Regions from separate parts of the Streptomyces sp. NPDC047130 genome, predicted to be linked through region 2. Evidence: riboswitches for the same ligand, from Rfam matches in the RefSeq annotation. Region 2 holds a riboswitch; the other holds the start of a gene.
The links. A riboswitch is a leader RNA that binds a small molecule or an ion and turns the genes downstream of it on or off. The one in region 2 is predicted to bind S-adenosylmethionine.

Region 1: linked by a shared signal. The riboswitch ahead of ABZ836_RS03210 (aminotransferase class V-fold PLP-dependent enzyme) and the one ahead of thrC (threonine synthase) in region 2 are both predicted to bind S-adenosylmethionine.

Annotation. Positions count from the first base shown of each region.
Region 1 is NZ_JBEYUK010000002.1:145,132-148,331, forward strand. It holds gene ABZ836_RS03205 (glycerate kinase) at 1-218, shown strand, start outside; gene ABZ836_RS03210 (aminotransferase class V-fold PLP-dependent enzyme) at 272-1,633, opposite strand; SAM riboswitch class IV at 1,873-1,989, opposite strand; gene trpD (anthranilate phosphoribosyltransferase) at 2,091-3,155, opposite strand.
Region 2 is NZ_JBEYUK010000013.1:68,803-72,002, reverse strand. It holds gene ABZ836_RS17525 (trehalose-6-phosphate synthase) at 1-244, opposite strand, end outside; gene ABZ836_RS17520 (glucosyl-3-phosphoglycerate synthase) at 341-1,285, opposite strand; SAM riboswitch class I at 1,508-1,647, shown strand; gene thrC (threonine synthase) at 1,666-2,967, shown strand; gene ABZ836_RS17510 (MoaD/ThiS family protein) at 3,022-3,200, shown strand, end outside.

The sequences.
Region 1 (3,200 bases), on a different contig from region 2:
GTCCGGTGCTGGCCCTGGCCGGGACCCTCGGCGAGGGGGCGCACGAGGTGCGGGCCGTCGGCATCGACGCGTACAGCGGGATCCTGCCCGGGCCGGTCTCGCTGGGCGAGGCGATGGGCCGGGGCGCCGAGTACCTCGCCGACGCCACCGAACGCGCCCTGCGCATGGTGCTGCTGGGCGCCCGGGTCAACGCCGGCGCGGGACGCCGCGCGGCGTGACCCCGGCGGCGCGGGCGGGCCGGCAGGGACGCCCGCGCCGCCGGGGAGAAGAGTTACGCGTCCCCGCCCGCCAGGTCGGCGAGGGCGCCGAGCAGCCGGTCCACGTGCTCCACCGGGGTGCCCACGCCGAAGCTGGCGCGCACCGCGTTCAGCGGGGAGCCGCCGGTCCCCCCGCACTCGGCGGCGGCGTCGCGGGTGCCGCCGAGGAGGCGGCGCACCAGCGGGTGGGCGCAGAAGAGCCCGGCCCGCACGCCGATGCCGTGCGAGGAGGCCAGGCGTTCGGCGAGGTCGGCGCTGTCCCAGCCGTCCACCACGAACGACACCACGCCCACCCGGGGCGCGTCGTCGCCGAACAGCGACAGCACCCGCACCCCCGGCAGGGCGGCCAGCCCTTCCCGCAGCCGGGCGAGCAGCGCCTCCTCGCGGCCGGCGAGCAGCGCGGGGTCCGCCTCGGTGAGCACCCGGCAGGCGGCGGCGAGGGCGAGCGCGCCGACCACGTTGGGCGAGCCGGCCTCGTGCCGGGCGGGCCCGGTGTGCCACGCGACGTCGAGGCCGCCGTCCTGGCGCCGGACCACGCTGCGGCTGGCTCCGCCGCCCGCCAGGTACGGCTCGGCGGCGTCGAGCCAGTCGGACCGGCCCGCCAGCACGCCCGCGCCGAACGGGGCGTACAGCTTGTGCCCGGAGAGGGCCACCCAGTCGACGCCCAGTTCCCGCACCGACACCGGCCGGTGCGGGGCGAGCTGCGCGGCGTCCAGCACGATCCGCGCCCCGTGCGCGTGTGCGGCGTCGGCCAGTTCGCGCACCGGCCACAGTTCCCCGGTGACGTTGGACGCCCCGGTGACGCAGACCAGCGCGGGCGCGTCGTCGTCCCGCGCGGCGAGGGCGTCGGTCAGGAGGGACACCGCCTCGGCGGGGCTCGCGGGGGCGTCGAGGAAGGTCACCCGGGCGCCGCGCCAGGGCAGCAGCGCCGCGTGGTGCTCGGTCTCGAAGACGTACACCCGGCAGTCCTCCGGGAGGGCGGAGGCGAGCAGGTTGAGGGAGTCGGTGGTGGCGCGGGTGAAGACGACCTGGTCGTCCGCACGGCAGTCCAGGAAGCGGGCGACGGTCTCCCGGGCGTCCTCGTACAGCTCGGTGGAGAGCTGGGACAGGTGACCCGCCCCGCGGTGGACGCTGCCGTAGTACGGCGCGTACTCGGCGATCTCGTCCCACACCTGCCGCAGCACCGGGGCGCTGGCGGCCTGGTCGAGCGCGGCGTAGGGCACCCGGCGGCCGGAGGCGAGCGGCACGGTGACGTCCAGGCCGAGCACCGGCAGCGGCTCGGCGAGCAGCGCGGGCGAGGCGGGGGCGGGGACGGCGCCGAGGGCGAGGGCTTTCCTGTCGGCGGCGGCGGCAGTGGCAGCGGTGGAAACGGGCATGGCGGACTCCTGTGGGCACGTCGGCGCTCCCCGGGGCGGCGGACGGACCGCGGCGCATCACCCGGGCGGGAACGCGGAAGAGGGCGGAAGACGGAGGACGAGAAGAAGAAGGACTCGGCTCGACGGCCTGCCCGGCGGGGCGGAACGCGTGGCGGCGCCGCCCTCGCGCCGGTCAGGCCCGGCGCATTCGTCGGCTCACGGGGAACTCCTCGACGACCAGGACCCCTGACGTCGCGAGAGGTCCGCGCTTGCCACAGACCTTGCTGTCTGCGGCCTGGTCCTCACCCGGGGCACCCCGCCACGGACGGAGGGTTGCCGGACAGCCGGCCGGGGCCTGATGGCTGTCACTCATGACCTGCACGGCATCCTGCCACATCCGCCGCACGCGCACGAGGCGTGGTCCGGCATCCGGACCACGCCTCGTCGACGGCGGGCCGCGCCGACCCGCCCGGGACGCTCAGGAGTTGCTCGCCAGCACCCACCGCTCGAGCGCCTTGCGGGCGGCGCCGGAGTCCAGCGCCTCGGCGGCCCGGTCCATGCCGGCCCGGATCCGCCCGGCGAGCGTGCCCTCGCCGGGCTCGAGGGCGACCAGCGCGGCCGCCGCGTTCAGCAGGACGGCGTCCCGCACCGGTCCGGTCTCCCCGGTCAGCAGGCGGCGGGCGACGTCGGCGTTGTGGGACGGGTCCCCGCCGCGCAGCGCCTCCAGCGGGGCGTACTCGACCCCGACGTCACGGGGGTCGAAGAGCTCCTCGCGGACCTGCCCGTCGCGCACCGCCCAGACCCGCGAGGGCCCGGTCACGGTGAGCTCGTCGAGGCCGTCCTCGCCGCGGAAGACCAGCGCGGAGTTGCCCGCCTCCGCGAACACGCCCGCCATGATGGGCGCCATCCGCGGGTCGGCGACCCCGATCGCCTGGGCCTTCACCCGGGCCGGGTTGGTCAGCGGGCCCAGGAAGTTGAAGGTGGTGCGGATGCCCAACTGGCTCCGGGCGGCGGCCACATGACGCAGCGCCGGGTGGAACTTCACCGCGAAGCAGAAGGTGATGCCCGCCTCGTTCGCCACCTCGGCGACCCGTTGCGGGGTCAGCTCCAGGTTGACGCCCAGCTTCTCCAGCACGTCCGAGGAACCGCTCGCCGAGGAGGCCGCCCGGTTGCCGTGCTTGACCACCTTCACCCCGGTGCCGGCGACCACGATCGCGGCCATGGTGGAGATGTTGACGGTCTTCGCGCCGTCGCCGCCGGTGCCGACGATGTCCACGGCCGGGCCGGGCACGTCGATCACCCGGGCGTGGGCGTACATCGCGCGGACCAGGCCGGTGATCTCCTCGACCGTCTCGCCCTTGGCGCGCAGGGCGACCGCGAAGCCCGCGATCTGGGCGTCGGTGGCCTCGCCGCGCATGATGCGGTCCATCGCCCAGGCGGTGTCGTCGGCGCTCTGGTCGCGGCCCTCCAGCAGGGCGTTGAGGACGGCCGGCCAGGAGCGGCCCGCCGCGGTGTCGCCTCCAGCGGGGGTCACAGCGTTCATATGCCGCTCCTGACGGTCTCGGTCCGGCGGCCCGCCACGGGCCGC
Region 2 (3,200 bases):
TGACGCCCGGCTCGGACACCCCGCGGTGGACCGCCTCGCGGTCCCCGTCGCCGAGCGCCGAGCAGACCCACAGCGCGCCGGCGTCCGGGCCGATCGCGGAGAGCCCCGAGACCACGCCCCCGCCGCCGCGGCGTGAGACCAGCGAGCCGTCCTCGGCGACCGAGTACGAGACCGGTCCGCGGTTGGAGGCGACCAGCACCTGGGGGGCGGGGGAAGCAGTGGCGGAAGTTTCGGCGGAACCCATACGCGTCACCTAGCCCGGAGGGGAAAAGTCCAAACGTCGCCGGCCGCGGCGGCGGCGCCCGGGCCGGAGGCGGGGCGCTGCGCCGAACGGGTGAGGTCAGGCCACCTCGCGGGACCGGTACTCGACGATCTCGGTCATCGGCGGCCGTTCCAGCGTGTCCACCGCGTGGGTCCGCGGCGTGAAGCCCTCCTCGGTGCGCTCGAACTGGGTCATCAGGGGCCGGACCATCTGTCCGCGGGCCAGCCGGAGCTGGGCGGTGCGGTAGATGGTGGCGGCCATCCGCCCCAGGGCCTGGCTGTCCTGGTTGCGGTGTTTGCGGACGCCGACGTCGACCTGGGCGAGGGCGTCCAGCCCCACGGTGTGCAGGGCGTCGATCAGCATGGCCAGCTCCACCCCGTAGCCGACGGGGAACGGCAGCCGTTCCAGCAGCGACCGCCGGGCCGCGTACTCGCCGCCCAGGGGCTGCACGAAGCCCGCCAGCTGCGGCCAGTGCAGGTTGATCAGCGGGCGGGCCATCAGCTCGGTGACCCGGCCGCCCTGGCCGGCCTCGGTGCCGAGCGGGCGGTCGTACATCGCCTTGACCAGCGAGATCTGGGGGTCGGTGAGCAGCGGGCCCACCGTGCCCGTGACGAAGTCGGAGGAGAAGTCCCGGAGGTCGGAGTCGATGAAGCACACGATGTCGCCGCCGGTGACCAGCAGCGATCGCCAGAGCACCTCCCCCTTGCCGCGGACGGCGGGGACACGGGGCAGGATGACGTCCCGGTGCACCACCCGGGCGCCCGCGGCGGCGGCCACCTCGGAGGTGCGGTCCGTGGACCCGGAGTCGACGACCACGAGCTCGTCCACGAGGGGAACCTCTTCGATCAGGTCCCTGCGGATCGTGGCGACGATGTCGCCGACCGTGGCCTCTTCGTTGAGCGCCGGCAGCACGACGGAGACCGTCGAGCCGCATTGGCGCTTCGCGGCGAGGATCTGGTGGAGCGGGCGATCGGTCACATGCCAGGAGCGTGTGCCCAGCCAGCTTTCGACTTCTTCCAGCACAGTCAGCGGCTCCTCACTGTGTCCGACCACCTGCCGTACGGCGGGCGGCCCGTCTCGCGTTCCGGACGACTCTCTCAACTGTCCTGGCCTTCGGTTACAGTCTTGAACATCACCGGTGACCACCGCATGTCGGGGGTCGGGTTCGCTCGACTGGTGGATACGGGTCCCCTCGGTGGGGCCCGCTCAAAACAACCGAAGAACAACCGAAGAACAACAGAAGAACGCTCATCCAGAGGGGCAGAGGGATACGGCCCGATGAAGCCCCGGCAACCCTCCAGCCGTGCCCGCGATCACGCGAGGCCCCGGCTAGGGAAGGTGCCAAATCCGTCTCACGGCGAAGACGCCGCTGAGGAAGATGAGGAGAAAGGGCCTCGCCACTCATGGCTGTACAGACCGTCACGACCGCCTCCGCGTCCACGACGACCTCCGCCGCCCCCGTCGATCTCGGCCCCGCGACCGCCCTCTCGTGTCGCGAGTGCGGCCACCGCGTTCCGCTCGGCCCCGTCTTCGCCTGCGAGGAATGTTTCGGGCCCCTCGAGATCGCCTACGACTACTCCTCGTACGAGGCCGAGGAACTCCGCCGCCGCATCGAGGCCGGCCCCGGAAACATCTGGCGTTACGCCCCGCTGCTGCCCGTGCCCGCGGACGTCGCCGAGAAGCCCAACCTGAACCCGGGCTGGACGAAGCTGGTGAAGGCCGACAACCTGGCCCGCGAGCTGGGCGTCACCGGCGGCCTGTACGTGAAGGACGACTCCGGCAACCCGACGCACTCCTTCAAGGACCGCGTGGTCGCCCAGGCCCTCGAGGCGGCCCGCGCCTTCGGTTTCACCACGCTCTCCTGCTCCTCCACCGGCAACCTGGCCGGCGCCGTCGGCGCGGCCGCCGCCCGGGCCGGTTTCCGCTCCTGCGTGTTCATCCCGCACGACCTGGAGCAGGGCAAGGTCGTCATGGCCGCGGTCTACGGCGGCGAGCTCGTCGGCATCGAGGGCAACTACGACGACGTGAACCGTTTCTGCTCCGAACTGATCGGCGACCCGGCCGGCGAGGGCTGGGGCTTCGTCAACGTCAACCTGCGCCCCTACTACGGCGAGGGTTCCAAGACGCTGGCGTTCGAGATCTGCGAGCAGCTCGGCTGGAAGCTGCCGGACCAGCTGGTGATCCCGATCGCCTCCGGCTCGCAGTTCACCAAGATCGACAAGGGGCTGAAGGAGCTGATCCAGCTCGGCCTGGTCGAGGACAAGCCGTACAAGCTCTTCGGCGCGCAGGCCTCCGGCTGCTCCCCGGTCTCGGTCGCCTACAAGGCCGGGCACGACGTGGTCCGCCCGCAGAAGCCGGACACCATCGCCAAGTCGCTGGCCATCGGCAACCCGGCCGACGGTCCGTACGTGCTGGACATCGCCCGCCGCACCGGCGGCGCGGTGGAGGACGTCACGGACGAGGAGGTCGTGGCCGGCATCCGGCTGCTGGCCCGCACCGAGGGCATCTTCGCCGAGACGGCGGGCGGCGTGACCGTCGGCGTCACGCGCAAGCTGATCGAGAACGGGCTGCTGGACCCGTCGCTCACCACCGTCGTCCTCAACACCGGCGACGGCCTCAAGACGCTGGACGCGGTCGCCGACCAGGGCCTGACCGCCACCATCCGCCCCAGCCTCGACTCGTTCCGTGAGGCCGGCCTCGCCTGACCTCCGCCCCGCCAGCCCCGTACCCAGCCTCACCGTGACCGGAGGTCAGACCCCATGAGCGTGACCGTTCGCATCCCGACCATTCTCCGCACCTACACCGGCGGCCAGGCCGAGGTGAGCGCCGAGGGCGCGACCCTGGGCGAGGTCATCGCCGACCTGGAGAAGAACCACACCGGTATCGCCGCCCGCGTCCTCGACGACCAGGGCAAGCTGCGGCGTTTCGTCAACGTCTA